One region of the Heyndrickxia sp. NPDC080065 genome, then DNA from elsewhere that is predicted to be linked to it. Evidence: a T-box and tRNA genes for the amino acid it is inferred to sense, from the RefSeq annotation. Region 1 holds a T-box; the other regions hold tRNA genes.

What was found. A T-box is a leader RNA that pairs with one kind of tRNA and senses whether it is charged. The one in region 1 lies ahead of ileS (isoleucine--tRNA ligase), so its partner is inferred to be a tRNA-Ile.
Region 2: it encodes a tRNA-Ile, which carries the amino acid that the T-box ahead of ileS (isoleucine--tRNA ligase) is inferred to sense. The anticodon was not compared.
Region 3: it encodes a tRNA-Ile, which carries the amino acid that the T-box ahead of ileS (isoleucine--tRNA ligase) is inferred to sense. The anticodon was not compared.

What each region holds. Positions count from the first base shown of each region.
Region 1 is NZ_JBNNWS010000015.1:123,812-128,909, forward strand. Features, by position in the region: gene ACQKP0_RS18495 (ABC-F family ATP-binding cassette domain-containing protein) at 1-319, shown strand, start outside; gene ACQKP0_RS18500 (hypothetical protein) at 531-1,388, opposite strand; gene ACQKP0_RS18505 (hypothetical protein) at 1,472-2,077, shown strand; T-box leader at 2,180-2,421, shown strand; gene ileS (isoleucine--tRNA ligase) at 2,585-5,098, shown strand, end outside.
Region 2 is NZ_JBNNWS010000014.1:135-5,232, forward strand. Features, by position in the region: tRNA gene ACQKP0_RS17040 (tRNA-Thr) at 82-157, shown strand; tRNA gene ACQKP0_RS17045 (tRNA-Lys) at 169-244, shown strand; tRNA gene ACQKP0_RS17050 (tRNA-Leu) at 294-375, shown strand; tRNA gene ACQKP0_RS17055 (tRNA-Gly) at 395-469, shown strand; tRNA gene ACQKP0_RS17060 (tRNA-Leu) at 479-567, shown strand; tRNA gene ACQKP0_RS17065 (tRNA-Arg) at 584-660, shown strand; tRNA gene ACQKP0_RS17070 (tRNA-Pro) at 668-744, shown strand; tRNA gene ACQKP0_RS17075 (tRNA-Ala) at 756-831, shown strand; tRNA gene ACQKP0_RS17080 (tRNA-Met) at 852-928, shown strand; tRNA gene ACQKP0_RS17085 (tRNA-Ile) at 933-1,009, shown strand; tRNA gene ACQKP0_RS17090 (tRNA-Ser) at 1,019-1,111, shown strand; tRNA gene ACQKP0_RS17095 (tRNA-Met) at 1,135-1,208, shown strand; tRNA gene ACQKP0_RS17100 (tRNA-Asp) at 1,247-1,323, shown strand; tRNA gene ACQKP0_RS17105 (tRNA-Phe) at 1,387-1,462, shown strand; tRNA gene ACQKP0_RS17110 (tRNA-His) at 1,509-1,584, shown strand; tRNA gene ACQKP0_RS17115 (tRNA-Gly) at 1,594-1,667, shown strand; tRNA gene ACQKP0_RS17120 (tRNA-Ile) at 1,677-1,750, shown strand; tRNA gene ACQKP0_RS17125 (tRNA-Asn) at 1,776-1,850, shown strand; tRNA gene ACQKP0_RS17130 (tRNA-Ser) at 1,860-1,950, shown strand; tRNA gene ACQKP0_RS17135 (tRNA-Glu) at 1,956-2,027, shown strand; gene ACQKP0_RS17140 (isochorismate synthase) at 2,492-3,901, shown strand; gene menD (2-succinyl-5-enolpyruvyl-6-hydroxy-3-cyclohexene-1-carboxylic-acid synthase) at 3,898-5,098, shown strand, end outside.
Region 3 is NZ_JBNNWS010000001.1:458,620-463,717, reverse strand. Features, by position in the region: rRNA gene rrf (5S ribosomal RNA) at 81-197, shown strand; tRNA gene ACQKP0_RS02185 (tRNA-Glu) at 241-315, shown strand; tRNA gene ACQKP0_RS02180 (tRNA-Val) at 340-415, shown strand; tRNA gene ACQKP0_RS02175 (tRNA-Lys) at 594-666, shown strand; tRNA gene ACQKP0_RS02170 (tRNA-Gly) at 703-777, shown strand; tRNA gene ACQKP0_RS02165 (tRNA-Leu) at 787-875, shown strand; tRNA gene ACQKP0_RS02160 (tRNA-Arg) at 893-969, shown strand; tRNA gene ACQKP0_RS02155 (tRNA-Pro) at 977-1,053, shown strand; tRNA gene ACQKP0_RS02150 (tRNA-Ala) at 1,076-1,148, shown strand; tRNA gene ACQKP0_RS02145 (tRNA-Met) at 1,162-1,235, shown strand; tRNA gene ACQKP0_RS02140 (tRNA-Ile) at 1,255-1,328, shown strand; tRNA gene ACQKP0_RS02135 (tRNA-Ser) at 1,337-1,429, shown strand; tRNA gene ACQKP0_RS02130 (tRNA-Asp) at 1,439-1,515, shown strand; tRNA gene ACQKP0_RS02125 (tRNA-Tyr) at 1,548-1,632, shown strand; tRNA gene ACQKP0_RS02120 (tRNA-Trp) at 1,637-1,710, shown strand; tRNA gene ACQKP0_RS02115 (tRNA-Gly) at 1,727-1,800, shown strand; tRNA gene ACQKP0_RS02110 (tRNA-Ile) at 1,812-1,885, shown strand; gene ACQKP0_RS02105 (HAD hydrolase-like protein) at 2,546-3,214, shown strand; gene ACQKP0_RS02100 (class I SAM-dependent methyltransferase) at 3,207-4,079, shown strand; gene ACQKP0_RS02095 (TetR/AcrR family transcriptional regulator) at 4,479-5,078, shown strand.

The DNA.
Region 1 (5,098 bases):
GAATGCAAAAATGTCTCAAAAGGAAATTCGGCAAGCTCTAGCTAGATCGGGTCTAAAAAAGGATCATATTTTTCAGCCGTTAAATTCTTTAAGTGGGGGAGAACAAACGAAAGTACGACTGTGCCAACTTATGTTAGAGGAAAGTAACTGGCTCATCCTTGATGAACCTACTAATCATTTAGATGTTCAAGCAAAAGAGGTACTATCAAATGCACTTCAACAATATGAAGGCAGTATCCTGCTTGTTTCTCATGAACCAGACTTTTATAAGGATTGGTGTACACATATTTGGAATTTGGAAGAATGGATGAAGGAATAATATGAATAATAAAAAAGCACCAGAATTATAGTACTTATAATAATTCTGGTGCTTTTTTTCTATACATTTTTGAACCAATTTAGTGTTCGAAAAAAATTTATTATAGTTCCTCTTTTGATAGAAAACCGTAAAAAATGCGAAGATTGATAAACCAAGCCGCACAATGGGAAACAGATTATTGAAATCAATATTTCTTAAATATTTTCTGATATTATTTTTTACTCTTAAATTCATAAAATAGTTGTAGTGATAGATGAGGATTTTGTCCTTGAATGTAAACATCTGTAATTAGAAAATCTTTAGGAACCTCAAACTCGGCAGTATTGTAAAAATAAAGCCCGACAACTTCATCCAGTATATTTGATTGTTTCCAGCTCACATTATAAATAGTGGAAGTCCCAGTTTCTCCCTCATTAAATAAATTAAATTCATCAGAATTTCCTTGAGCTGTTGAATTAGGGGATTCAATATCCATTCCAGTATTTATTTTATTTGTATTAAAAAGAGACGAAGTCCACCAGACTTGTTTTGCGTTTTGACTTATGATATTGTATTCATTTCTTAGCTGCAATTCTATCTGCATCGGTTTTAAATCAGAAGGAATAAAATCAAATTGATGCTCGGAAACAACTAAAAATTTCCTTTCTCCTTCGTACACTAAATGCAAGTAAACACGGCCTAATGTCGTTTTTCGTGGTAGTGTTGAACTTGAGTATTGTTTTAATAATTTTTGATAATTCGCTTTTGATAAGTACTTTAAATCATTTTTAGAAATTTTCATGTAAATGGTTATACTATCGACAATTTTTCCGTTTATTTGTTCATATTGCTGAATTTCGTCTTTTGACATATTGTAAATAGAAATATCTTGGAATCCTAACTTTTTTAATTTGTTAAATGTATTCTTGTTAGGTTGAGATACATGCAAATTTTCCTTTATTTGAAAATTGTCGGGATTGGTTATAATCGTAGCTTGAGTTGTTTGTTTAAAGTAAACAAATCCAATGTATAACATAAATACCCCAGTGATAATCGAATAAAGTAGTAACAATCGATTTTTATTTTTCAAACTCTTCACCACTTTCTAACTCTTTAATAGTATAATAATACCAATATTGTAAAGAAAATTCGATACTTTTTAGGGGGAAGTATATGGGATTTAGAACGATGCTGGTCGGTTTTATTTTTATATTGTTTAATATTAATCTTGGAAATATTAATATTTTACCTGATGTAATAGGGTATGGCCTATTATTTCTGGGATCAATTACATTAAGAAGAAAGTTTGATAATGAATTCTTTTCTAGAGTCAAGTCAGCGAGCCTGATTTTAATTATTCTATCTAGTTTAGATCTCCTGAAAAAACATACAGAGGTATTATATGTTCTTAATAATTCTCAGACTATAGAGGGAAAGGTTTTTTCTTTTCTCTTTTATCTCACGATTGTATCTTTGTTCTTATACTGTGTATATAACTTATGTAGAGGCATTGAAAAAGAGGCAAATCTTATTGAATCAAAGGGGTTAGCTTCTAAATCAAGAAAGGTCTTTAAAATTTTTGCTATTTATCAATTGGCTTTTTTTCTTTTTCTCGGAATCGGTACCATTGGCGGATCTCAGGAATTCCATTTTAGTGGTCAGGCTGCATTATTTATTTTTATTGTTGTAGCTATTATTTTGATTTACGTTTTTGTTCAAATGTTTTCATTATTAAATCAGGCAGAAAAAACATTTATAGCAAGTTATAATGAAAAATAGATTCATATTAATTACTTGTAGTTGTATCAAACGAAACCAAATTTTAAAAATACCCCTTGATTCGCAATTTGAAAAATGCTAATATAATCAAAATATTTCTTTTATAAGTCGATGAAGAGAACAAGTACGTGAGGATCTGACTCTGACAGCGAGCTGGGAATGGTGGAAGCCAGCGAGGAAGCCGAAACGGAAAAATCATCTCTGAGATGCAAGGCTGAACGTAAAGTAAGTCTTGACGGAAGTCCACCGTTACAAGGAACGCGTATGATGGTACGTTGACAAAGTGCTGTTGCTGTTTGCAGCAGAATTTGGGTGGTAACGCGGGTAATACACTCGTCCCTTATTATAGGGACGGGTGTTTTTTATTTTCAGGTATTGTTAGACCATTTAATTGTTACAAATCAGTTTCCAATACTACGCAACAATTTGCTGCATAGCATGCCCAACAAGTATTAATGTCAACAATAGACAATAACAATTCCGTATTTTAAAAGGAGGATAAAAATGATGGAAGTTGAAAATCAAAAAGAAAGTAGCTCAATGCGGGAAAAACGGATCTCGAAATATTGGGAGGAACAGAATATTTTTCAACAATCGATAATGAACAGGGAAAATAAAAAATCCTTTGTATTTTATGAAGGACCACCGACAGCCAATGGTCTCCCACATGTTGGTCATGCATTAGGCAGGACATTAAAAGATATTATTGCCCGTTATCAAACAATGATTGGTAAGCAAGTGATCAGAAAAGCTGGATGGGATACTCATGGATTACCTGTTGAATTAGGAGTTGAAAAAGCACTGGGGATTTCAGGAAAACAAGCAATTGAAGAATATGGTGTTGAAGCATTTATTGAAAAATGTAAGGAAAGTGTCTTTTTCTATGAAAAACAGTGGAGAGAATTTACAAGAGATTTAGGATATTGGGTAGATATGGATAATCCATACTTGACGATGAGCAATGATTATATTGAATCTGTTTGGCATATACTTGGTACAATTCATGAAAGAGGTTTGCTATACAGAGGCCACCGTGTATCGCCCTATTGCCCGAGCTGTCAAACATCATTGAGTTCTCACGAAGTTGCCCAAGGCTATAAAGATGTAAAAGATTTGAGTGCTACCGTTAAATTTAAATTAAAAGACAAAGAGAATGAATATTTGTTAGGATGGACTACCACACCTTGGACACTACCTGCAAATGTTGCTCTTGCTGTAAATGAAGATATTGATTATGTGAAAGTAAAGGTAGATAATGAAATCTATTTTGTCGCTTCTTCTAGATTAAATCATGTTGTTAAGCAATCTAAAACTATTTTGGAAACGATTAAAGGAAAAGAGCTTGTAGGGCTTTCATATGAAGCTCCATTCACGTTTGCGGAAGTGGAAAATGGTCACAGAGTGGTTCATGCCTCATTTGTTTCAGAAGATAGTGGTACGGGAATTGTCCATATTGCACCTGCATATGGGGAAGATGATTACCGACTAGTACAAGAAAATAATTTCACTTTTATTAATGTAGTTGATGAACAAGGTAGATATTTGGATGTGGTGAAACCACTAGCAGGACAGTTAGTTAAAGAGAGTGACGTTGCAATCGTAAAGCTTTTACATGAAAAGGGATTATTATTTCATAAGGAAAAATATGAACATTCATACCCGCACTGCTGGAGATGCGACACACCTCTGCTTTATTATGCAACCGAGAGCTGGTTCATCAAAACTACTGCATTAAAAGATGAATTTATTGCAAAAAATCAGGAAGTGAATTGGTATCCTGAACATATAAAAAATGGTCGATTCGGAAACTTTTTAGAAGGGTTAGTTGACTGGAATATAAGTCGTAATCGTTACTGGGGTACGCCTTTAAATGTTTGGGTATGTTCGTCTTGTAAACATGAATATTCACCCAAAAGTATGAATGATCTCATAATGCATGCAGATGATCCGTTAAATCAAACTGAGCTCCATAAACCGTATGTCGATTATGTGACCATTAGTTGTCCAAAATGCAATGGAAGGATGAATAGGACACCAGAAGTGGTGGATGTTTGGTTTGATAGTGGTGCAATGCCATTTGCACAGTATCATGTACCATTTGAAAATTATGAAATTTTTCAAACACAATTTCCTGCAGATGTAGTAATTGAAGCGATTGATCAGACTCGTGGCTGGTTTTATTCTCTTCTAGCCGTATCGATTCTATATAAAGGGGTCGCTCCATATAAAAATGTTTTGGTAACAGGACATGTTCTTGATGAGCATGGGCAAAAGATGTCAAAAAGTAAAGGCAATGCTTTAGATCCGGTGGAATTAATTAAACTTTACGGTGCAGATGCATTAAGATGGGCTCTTATCGAAGACAGTGCTCCATGGAATCAAAAGAACTTTTCAAAAAGAAATGTTCAAGAAGCAAAATCCAAACTAATCGATACACTTTCCAGCTTATTTCATTTTTACAGTCTTTATGCAAATATTGATTCATTTGATCCTAGTAAATACAAAAGTGAGAAATTATCAATTATGGATAAATGGATTCTTTCAAGATTAGCCACAACTACTGTTAATATGAAAAAAGAAATGGAAGATTTTCAAGTAACTAATGCTGCAAGGTATGCAGGACAATTAGTTGAAGAGATCAGCAATTGGTATATACGTAGAAACAGGGAGCGTTTTTGGAGTCAAGGTATGTCTGAAGATAAGATTGCTGCTTTTCAAACTTTCTACATTGTTTTAAAAGATACAGCAAGATTGCTTGCTCCATTTGTACCTTTTATTTCAGAGGATATATATCAATCATTAACAGGAAGAAGTGTTCATTTATCAAGCTATCCTGAAATAGAACAAAATTATTTTGATCATAGACTTGAGGAGCAAATGCAAGCAGTGAGGGAAATCGTAGAACTAGGCAGAAATATCCGTCATTCCCATCAATTAAAAACAAAACAACCTTTAGCTAAATTAGTAGTCGCTTCTAATTTTGAATATCAAAATGAACTTGTCCAATATGAAAACATCATA
Region 2 (5,098 bases), on a different contig from region 1:
TTGAGCTGCTACTTGAATAATCATACTGAAAGCTGGACGACAGTCTTCAGCAGTTCAGTTTAAGGAAACAAATATTAATAAGCCGGCCTAGCTCAATTGGTAGAGCAACTGACTTGTAATCAGTAGGTTGGGGGTTCAAGTCCTCTGGCCGGCACCATTAGGTAATATGAGCCATTAGCTCAGTCGGTAGAGCATCTGACTTTTAATCAGAGGGTCGAAGGTTCGAGTCCTTCATGGCTCACCATTTTAGAAGTAGAAAATCAAACGTTGGAAACTTCTAATATCTAAATCATGCGGGTGTGGCGGAATTGGCAGACGCACCAGACTTAGGATCTGGCGCCGCAAGGCGTGGGGGTTCGACTCCCTTCACCCGCATAATATGAATATTTTAGTCGCGGAAGTAGTTCAGTGGTAGAACACCACCTTGCCAAGGTGGGGGTCGCGGGTTCGAATCCCGTCTTCCGCTCCAGATACCCTTGCCGGGGTGGCGGAACTGGCAGACGCACAGGACTTAAAATCCTGCGGTAGGTGACTACCGTACCGGTTCGATTCCGGTCCTCGGCACCATTTTTTTCGATAATAAGCGCCCGTAGCTCAATTGGATAGAGCGTTTGACTACGGATCAAAAGGTTAGGGGTTCGACTCCTCTCGGGCGCGCCATATATTCCGGGAAGTAGCTCAGCTTGGTAGAGCACATGGTTTGGGACCATGGGGTCGCAGGTTCGAATCCTGTCTTCCCGACCATTACACACTTTGGGGCCTTAGCTCAGCTGGGAGAGCGCCTGCTTTGCACGCAGGAGGTCAGCGGTTCGATCCCGCTAGGCTCCACCAATTTAAAATGTTATGATAATGGCGGCGTAGCTCAGCTGGCTAGAGCGTACGGTTCATACCCGTAAGGTCGTGGGTTCGATCCCCTCCGCCGCTACCATAGAGGACCTTTAGCTCAGCTGGTTAGAGCAGACGGCTCATAACCGTCCGGTCGTAGGTTCGAGTCCTACAAGGTCCACCATATTTATCTGGAGGAATACCCAAGTCTGGCTGAAGGGATCGGTCTTGAAAACCGACAGGCGGGTTAAACCGCGCGGGGGTTCGAATCCCTCTTCCTCCGCCATAAAAGAATTCATTTAATATCGTCGCGGGGTGGAGCAGTCTGGTAGCTCGTCGGGCTCATAACCCGAAGGTCGCAGGTTCAAATCCTGCCTCCGCAATTATGTAAGTTATTTTAAAACTTACTTGAAAAATTTTTGGTCCGGTAGTTCAGTTGGTTAGAATGCCTGCCTGTCACGCAGGAGGTCGCGGGTTCGAGTCCCGTCCGGACCGCCATTTATCATCCTAAGATTGGGACGATGGCGAACTATAATTGAATATAGGAATTATACATTATATGGCTCGGTAGCTCAGTCGGTAGAGCAATGGACTGAAAATCCATGTGTCGGCGGTTCGATTCCGTCCCGAGCCACCATTTAAAAGTATTATGGTGCACATCCATGCTTAAATGATACAACATGGCGGCTATGGCGAAGTGGTTAACGCATCGGATTGTGGCTCCGACACTCGTGGGTTCGATTCCCACTAGTCGCCCCATAATATAAAGCGGGTGTAGTTTAGTGGTAAAACTACAGCCTTCCAAGCTGTTGTCGTGGGTTCGATTCCCATCACCCGCTCCATATTTACATGGGCCTATAGCTCAGCTGGTTAGAGCGCACGCCTGATAAGCGTGAGGTCGATGGTTCGAGTCCATTTAGGCCCATTAGATTAATATATTCCCATTTTATTCCGCAGTAGCTCAGTGGTAGAGCTATCGGCTGTTAACCGATCGGTCGTAGGTTCGAATCCTACCTGCGGAGCCATTTTTATTTGGAGAAGTACTCAAGTGGCTGAAGAGGCGCCCCTGCTAAGGGTGTAGGTCGGGTAACCGGCGCGAGGGTTCAAATCCCTCCTTCTCCGCCATTAACGGCCCGTTGGTCAAGCGGTTAAGACACCGCCCTTTCACGGCGGTAACACGGGTTCGAATCCCGTACGGGTCATATTTTTGTAGATCGTATTTCTTTTTAAGTAGTTTAAAAGTTTTCTCTAGCAGAATCTTTTAAACTACTTTTTTTCGTTCAGGAAATAAAAAAATTCTCGCTTTTGGATAACTTTTTTATTAACCAAATAGAACAAAAAGAATCTTGTACGGTAAGAGAAAAACCGTTTCATTACCCGACTAGAGCAAAAAGTATCTAATACGGTAAATGAAGTTCGTTCCATGGCCTTTAAAGAATAAATAGAGACCATCAAGAAAACAAAATGTTACCATGTTATACATAGAATATATATTACTGAATTTTTTTTTGAAGTTAATATATAATAAGGTAGATAAGTGTTTAATAAGTTATGTTCATTGACGCAATCCATTTAGAGGTGTATCTTAAAGGTTGGATATTATTAATAAGCATATAAATTTTAGAAGATTATTTAATCGTACGTTTGTTTTTTGGGGGAGATTATTTTGACACGTATTAAACAGTCGAATATTGAAACTGAATATAAAGTTGCTGTAGATAGGGCTAGAAATAAAAAGAAAACTATATTGTTTAGTTATACTGAAAAACTAAATAATATTAACCCCCTTTCATTTTATTCGTCTGCTAAACAGTTATTTCAAGGTGAAAGATTCTTTTGGAAGGTACCGAATGATGAAACATATATTGTGGGCCTAGGAGTTGCACAAAGCCTTCAAACGAGTCATGAAGAAGATCGTTTTAAGTGGGTTGAGCGTGAATGGAATCTTTTAATTAAAGATGCGCATATTTTTAATCCATTCGAAGTCCCTGGGACAGGTCCTCTAATATTTGGAGGCTTTTCTTTTGATCCGCTCAGTGTCAAGGAGCAAGAGTGGTCTTTATTTTCTAATGCTTTATTTCATTTACCAAATCTTATGTTAGTCATTAACGGTCAAGAAGCTTATATAACGATGAATATCATTTGTTCTACTAAAGAAAGTGGAGAATCATTAAAAAGAGTTTTAGCTTTGAAAGAGAAGATTTTTACAGTTAAAGAAAGAGAAAATTTAACAATTATTGAAAGTCTTCGTGAACATGAAATAAACCCAGATGAATGGAAAGAAGCAGTTGGCGAAGTTGTCCGCGCACTAAAAGAGGATAATGATCTTAATAAAGTCGTAATGGCTAGAAAAATGAATATAGAATTTAATGAGTTAATATCATCTGAAAAAGTACTTGAACACTTATGTAAAGGTCAACAAGATAGCTATATCTTTGCTTTAGAAATAATGAACAGCTGTTTTACAGGTGCTTCACCTGAAAGATTAGTAAAAAAGAGTGGAAATGATGTTTTATCAGCTTGTCTTGCAGGCTCTATTAAAAGGGATTCGAATGAAAAAAGAGATGCTATGTTAGGTCAAGATTTACTTGCCGATATGAAAAATAGACATGAACATCAGCTAGTAGTCTCTATGATAGAAGATGTTATTCAAAAATTTTGTACTGAAGTTGCAATTCCTAAAGAACCATCTATATTGAAAATGCGAGATATTCAACATCTCTTTACACCTGTTAAAGGTAAAATCAAAGATCAAAACATATCTATATTATCATTAGTGGAGGAACTCCATCCAACGCCAGCTATGGGAGGGGTTCCAACAAAAGATGCATTAAAGGTAATACGAGAAATGGAAAAAATGGATCGTGGTTTTTATGCTGCTCCAATTGGATGGATAGACTATCGAGCGAATGGAGAATTTGCTGTAGCGATCCGGTCAGGATTAATAAAAGAAAATGAAGCATTTTTGTATGCTGGGTGTGGAGTTGTATCTGATTCAAACCCAGAGGATGAATATTATGAAACAAGAATTAAATTTCGTCCAATGCTTCGGGCATTAGGAGGAAAAATGTTATGAAACACCAAGAAGCACTGACGAAGTATTTAGCTAGGTTCATTCAAGAACTTTCTAATTCTGGGGTAGAGGATGTTGTCATTAGTCCCGGTTCTAGATCTACACCATTAGCTATGTTAGTCGCGGGGCATCCTAAACTTAAATATCATATTAATATTGATGAACGTTCCGCAGCTTTTTTTGCTTTAGGAATAGCAAAACAAACAAGAAAACCTGTTGCTCTCATTTGTACTTCTGGAACCGCTGCCGCAAACTATTATCCTGCTGTAGTTGAGGCTAAACTGGCAAGGGTTCCTTTAATAGTTTTAACGGCTGACCGTCCGCATGAATTACGGGATGTAGGAGCACCACAAGCAATTGATCAAAATCAATTTTACGGTAATCATGTAAAATGGTTTTCTGAAATGGCCTTACCAGACTTAAATGAAGAAATACTCAGGTATGTTCAAACAAATGCTGCAAGGGCAGTAAGTATTTCTTTAGAAGTACCAGCTGGACCGGTGCATTTAAATTTTCCATTCCGCGAGCCGCTGATTCCAATTATGGATCCATCTCCATATACGGAAGTAAGTGAACAACCATCAATAGCTATATCACATGGAAATTTACATCTTAAAATGAATCAAATATTAGACATATGCAACCGATTGCAACAAAAGGAAAAAGGGTTAATTGTTTGTGGAGTGATTGATGATCCAAGATTTGTAGAGTCTATCATCCCATTTGCTGAGAAGCTTGGCTATCCTATTATTGCAGACCCATTGTCCCAATTACGAAGTGGAGATTTTTCAGGGGAATATATCATTGATAGCTATGATGCAATTTTGAAGGAAATCGTTTCGGATGAAAAATTAAAACCTGAGGTCATCATTCGCTTTGGAGGAATGCCGGTATCCAAACCACTGACCAAGTTTATGAAAAAACTAAACGATACAGAGCAATATATTATCGAAGCGGGCAATGGTTGGCGCGATCCTATCAACAATGCTACATATATGATCTACTGTGATGAAGCAACATTTTGCAATGATATAACAATGAAGCTGAACGAAAGACATGGTTCAAGCTGGTTAAAAATGTGGCAAGATTTGAATACTATAGCACGAAATACGGTCATAAATGAAATTTGTGATATTGATGATCTAGATGAAGGAAAAGTAGTCATAGAATTAACAAAAAGAATGCCAGCTAATAGTATTC
Region 3 (5,098 bases), on a different contig from region 1:
GACAAATAGATTCAAGGTTTATGAACCGTTATTTCTCCTATATCTAGTTTTGAGGGAACAATCCCTTAACTAAATACAAGTCTGGTAACTATGGCGAGAAGGTCACACCCGTTCCCATCCCGAACACGGAAGTTAAGCTTCTCAGCGCCGATGGTAGTTGGGGGCTCTCCCCCTGCAAGAGTAGGACGTTGCCAGGCTACGCCCCTATTGGGGCTATTATTTTGTCTGATTATATAGATTGGCCCGTTGGTCAAGCGGTTAAGACACCGCCCTTTCACGGCGGTAACACGGGTTCGAATCCCGTACGGGTCACCATTTTATTACATAAATTCATTTGTTGGAGGATTAGCTCAGCTGGGAGAGCACCTGCCTTACAAGCAGGGGGTCGGCGGTTCGATCCCGTCATCCTCCACCATTCATTTTATTTTTTATTACGAGCCATTAGCTCAGTTGGTAGAGCACGATCGAGTAAGCTGCGGAGCAAAACATCAGCGTACCAATCGAGCCGCATCTTGAATAAGCCTCCTGAGATTGGGACGTCGTAGATGCACAAAGTTAGGTAGATTTTTAAATAATAAATATTATCTTATTACGAGCCATTAGCTCAGTTGGTAGAGCATCTGACTTTTAATCAGAGGGTCGAAGGTTCGAGTCCTTCATGGCTCATAAAAGTTTTCTTAAGTAAAAAAACTTGCTATAATTGCGGAAGTAGTTCAGTGGTAGAACACCACCTTGCCAAGGTGGGGGTCGCGGGTTCGAATCCCGTCTTCCGCTCCAGATACCCTTGCCGGGGTGGCGGAACTGGCAGACGCACAGGACTTAAAATCCTGCGGTAGGTGACTACCGTACCGGTTCGATTCCGGTCCTCGGCACCAACGTTTTTCAATATTATGCGCCCGTAGCTCAATTGGATAGAGCGTTTGACTACGGATCAAAAGGTTAGGGGTTCGACTCCTCTCGGGCGCGCCATATTTTTCGGGAAGTAGCTCAGCTTGGTAGAGCACATGGTTTGGGACCATGGGGTCGCAGGTTCGAATCCTGTCTTCCCGACCAGTTCTAGTTTATATAGTATTATGGGGCCTTAGCTCAGCTGGGAGAGCGCCTGCTTTGCACGCAGGAGGTCAGCGGTTCGATCCCGCTAGGCTCCATTTTTAAAATCATGGCGGTGTAGCTCAGCTGGCTAGAGCGTACGGTTCATACCCGTAAGGTCGGGGGTTCGATCCCCTCCGCCGCTATCTTAATTAATATGATAATGGACCCTTAGCTCAGCTGGTTAGAGCAGACGGCTCATAACCGTCCGGTCGTAGGTTCGAGTCCTACAGGGTCCATTTAAAACGGAGGAATACCCAAGTCTGGCTGAAGGGATCGGTCTTGAAAACCGACAGGCGGGTTAAACCGCGCGGGGGTTCGAATCCCTCTTCCTCCGCCATATAATAATGGTCCGGTAGTTCAGCTGGTTAGAATGCCTGCCTGTCACGCAGGAGGTCGCGGGTTCGAGTCCCGTCCGGACCGCCATTAAACTAAAAAATTATATAGCTTAATAAGATGGAGGGGTAGCGAAGTGGCTAAACGCGGCGGACTGTAAATCCGCTCCCTCAGGGTTCGGCGGTTCGAATCCGTCCCCCTCCACCATTTTAGGGGTATAGTTTAATGGTAAAACGAAGGTCTCCAAAACCTTTGATGTGGGTTCGATTCCTACTACCCCTGCCAATATAATATTAAACATGCGGGTGTAGTTTAGTGGTAAAACTACAGCCTTCCAAGCTGTTGTCGTGGGTTCGATTCCCATCACCCGCTCCAAATTACATAAAGGGCCTATAGCTCAGCTGGTTAGAGCGCACGCCTGATAAGCGTGAGGTCGATGGTTCGAGTCCATTTAGGCCCATTAATAAAATATACGTTTCTAAACTAGCTATTTTTATTTAGCTAGTTTTTTATTGTTTAACGAAACAGTTTACTTCTAGCGGCAGCGGAAAATCCCACAAGGTTAAAAACTAGCCACTGAGGAAAGTATGATTTATTATTTTCTTCTCAATGAATATATAGTTCTACTTTGGTTACTAGGGGATTATTTCATTTAGAAGGGAACATTATTTCGGAATTGTGGACCATATCTCCGGTTCTGTGGACCATTTTTATCAGAATGTGGATCAAGTTCTTAGTACTGTGGACCGTTTCCTTCAGAAGGGATCTTTATTTCGGATTTAGGGACCATTTCTCTGGATCTGCGGATCATTTTTATAAAAATGTGGACCAATTTCTTAGAACTGAGGACCATTTCTTTCAGAGGGCCATTTTTTTCAGATTTGGGGATTCATTGTGATCCAAGCATCGCTTTGATTACCACTAGATCCTTTTTTTCTTTTAGGAATGTAGTAAAAACATATTTATCGAAAAATTAATCAAGGATATGTCTCAGTCTATGTAGTATATAAATAGGACGGGGTCAATTTTGAGTATGCCACTATCCTTATGACAGCGTGTCTTTGCAATTTAAAAATACCTTGTTCAATGTAAAATATAATAACTAGAATGGTGAGATACAATGACAAAATCAATTATCTTTGATATGGATGGAACTCTTTTTCAAACAAATAAAATATTAGAAATATCACTTTCAGAGACATTTGAGTACTTAAGAGTAAAGGAGGGATGGGAAGGGGAGACACCGATTGAAAAATACCGTGAAATAATGGGGGTTCCTTTGCCGGTGGTTTGGGAGAACTTATTACCTAATTATTCAAATGATGTTCGAATAATGGCAAATGATTTCTTTCATGCTAAACTAATCGATAATATTTATAAAGGGAATGGAGAGCTCTATCCAAATGTGACAGAAACTTTTGCCTATTTAAAAAGCAATGGATACACCATATTTGTTGCTAGTAATGGTCTACCGGAATATTTGAGTGCAATTGTAGAGTATTACAAATTAAATCAATGGCTGACCGATGTTTACAGTATTCAGCAGATTGAATCTCAAGATAAAGCTGAATTAGTTCGTATCTTGGTACAAAAATATAATATAACAGGTGGAGCTTTAGTAGGTGATCGAATTTCTGATATCCGTGCAGCTAAATCAAATGGGCTACTATCGATAGGATGTAATTTTGATTTTGCTCAAGCCGAGGAATTACAACACGCAGATAGAATAATAAACGATATTTCGGAATTAAAAAGTATATTAGAAGAAGGAGCCTTTCAAATTGAATAAATATTACTGGGATGATAAGTTGGAGTATTTAACCCGAACAAGAGATTTATATTATAACGACGATTATCTTGAGTTTTTAGTGAAATCAGTTTGGAAGATTGATAAACCTGTGAGCATGGTTGATTATGGCTGTGGATATGGATATTTAGGGTTAAAGTTATTGCCTTTGCTACCACATGGAAGTAGCTATACAGGAATTGACATGGGGGAGCAATTAATCCGTAATGCAGAAGAACTTTTTCAAAATCTCCCCTATCAATCTCGGTTTATTCAAGCGGATATTAACACGATTAATTTAGAAGAAGAATATGATATTGCTCTTTGTCATGCTTTTTTATTGCATGTGAATGATCCGATACATATATTGCAATCAATGATTAGCCGTGTGAAGGATGGCGGAAAAATCATCTGTTTCGAACCACATTGGATTTCTACTATGTCTTCCTATTATATTAACAACGAAGACCAATCAAAATTGATTCCTTTAGGCTTTCTTCAAAAATTATATGAACAAGATACAAAAAGGGATGGAAAAGATGGAAACATCGGCATTAAATTACCCATCTATTTAAGTGAACTGGGGGTTAAAGGTGTTCAATGCAGGGTAAGTGATAAAGTCAATTTCCTTGATTCAAATGATGATACGAACCTTAAACTGTACGAATCATTAAAAATGGATGGCTTTGGTGAAGTACCTGGAGAAGAAACTGAATTTATCAACCGTTTAATGGAAAGGGGAGCCACATTTTCTGAAGCGAAAAATCAATATGATTCACAGCTATATTTATCTAAACTATTTTCTCCTTCCTCCTCCTTGACCTATGCGCCAAATATGAAGATCACTTTTGGTACGGTAAAAAAATAGAACTTTTTTGTATTTAATTAATCTTCGGCGGACACCTGTTCCGTTATTTATGACAAAATGGGTTAATTTATTATATTTTCGGACATAGGTTCCGTTATTTAGTATTAAGACAGTAGTTTCCTTGTATTTTTCCATAAATAGCGTACCCAGTGTCCGCTTAGCCCTTAAATTATGGTCATTTAATAAAAATAACGGACTAAATGTCCGTATGATATGTTCTTAAGTTTTTCTCCACATTATCGGAACTATTTAGTATTTTAATCAAAGCCTTATTTCGGTAATAAAATCAAAGTCTCTGCAGTTGAAAAAGATTGCAGTTTTTGTTAGGATATAGAATGAACGTTCAGTATTAATTATGAATGTGTGCATAGATTTTCGATTGGATCGGAGTAGATTTGTGTGAATAAAAAGCAATTGCAAAGTGAGCAGACCAAAAAGCGGGTTGCTGATGCTGCAAGGGCCCTGTTTGTGCAGAAGGGATATAAGGCAACATCTATCGAAGAGATTGTTGAGGCAACAGGAAGCAGTAAAGGGAATATTTATTATCATTTTAAAAGCAAAGAAGGCCTATTTTTATATTTATTAGATGAATGGGATCGAGAATGGGTGCAAAAATGGGAACAAAAAGAGCCACTCTACCATACGACAACTGATAAATTGTTTGGGATGGCGGAGCAGATGGCTCTTGAAGACTTAAATCATCCTTTGACTAAAGCTGCTGATGAGTTCTTCAATAATGAAGAAAAAACAAATGAAATTGAAGAGCGTATCGCGGAAATGGTAAAAGGGCATCTGAGATTTAATCAACATTTGCTTCAGCAAGGGATTGATAGCGGTGAATTCAAAAGAGAAAATGTAGAAAGCCTTGCTGTTGTTCTAGAAAGTTTATGGATGGGACTTGGTCAGATGTCTCGAAGTACTAGTTTAGAGGAAGCACTTAAGCTCTACCACTTAGCTATTAAAGTGTTTCTATATGGGATTGCAAAGGACTCTAATTAAGGATTATTGGATTGCTGAAT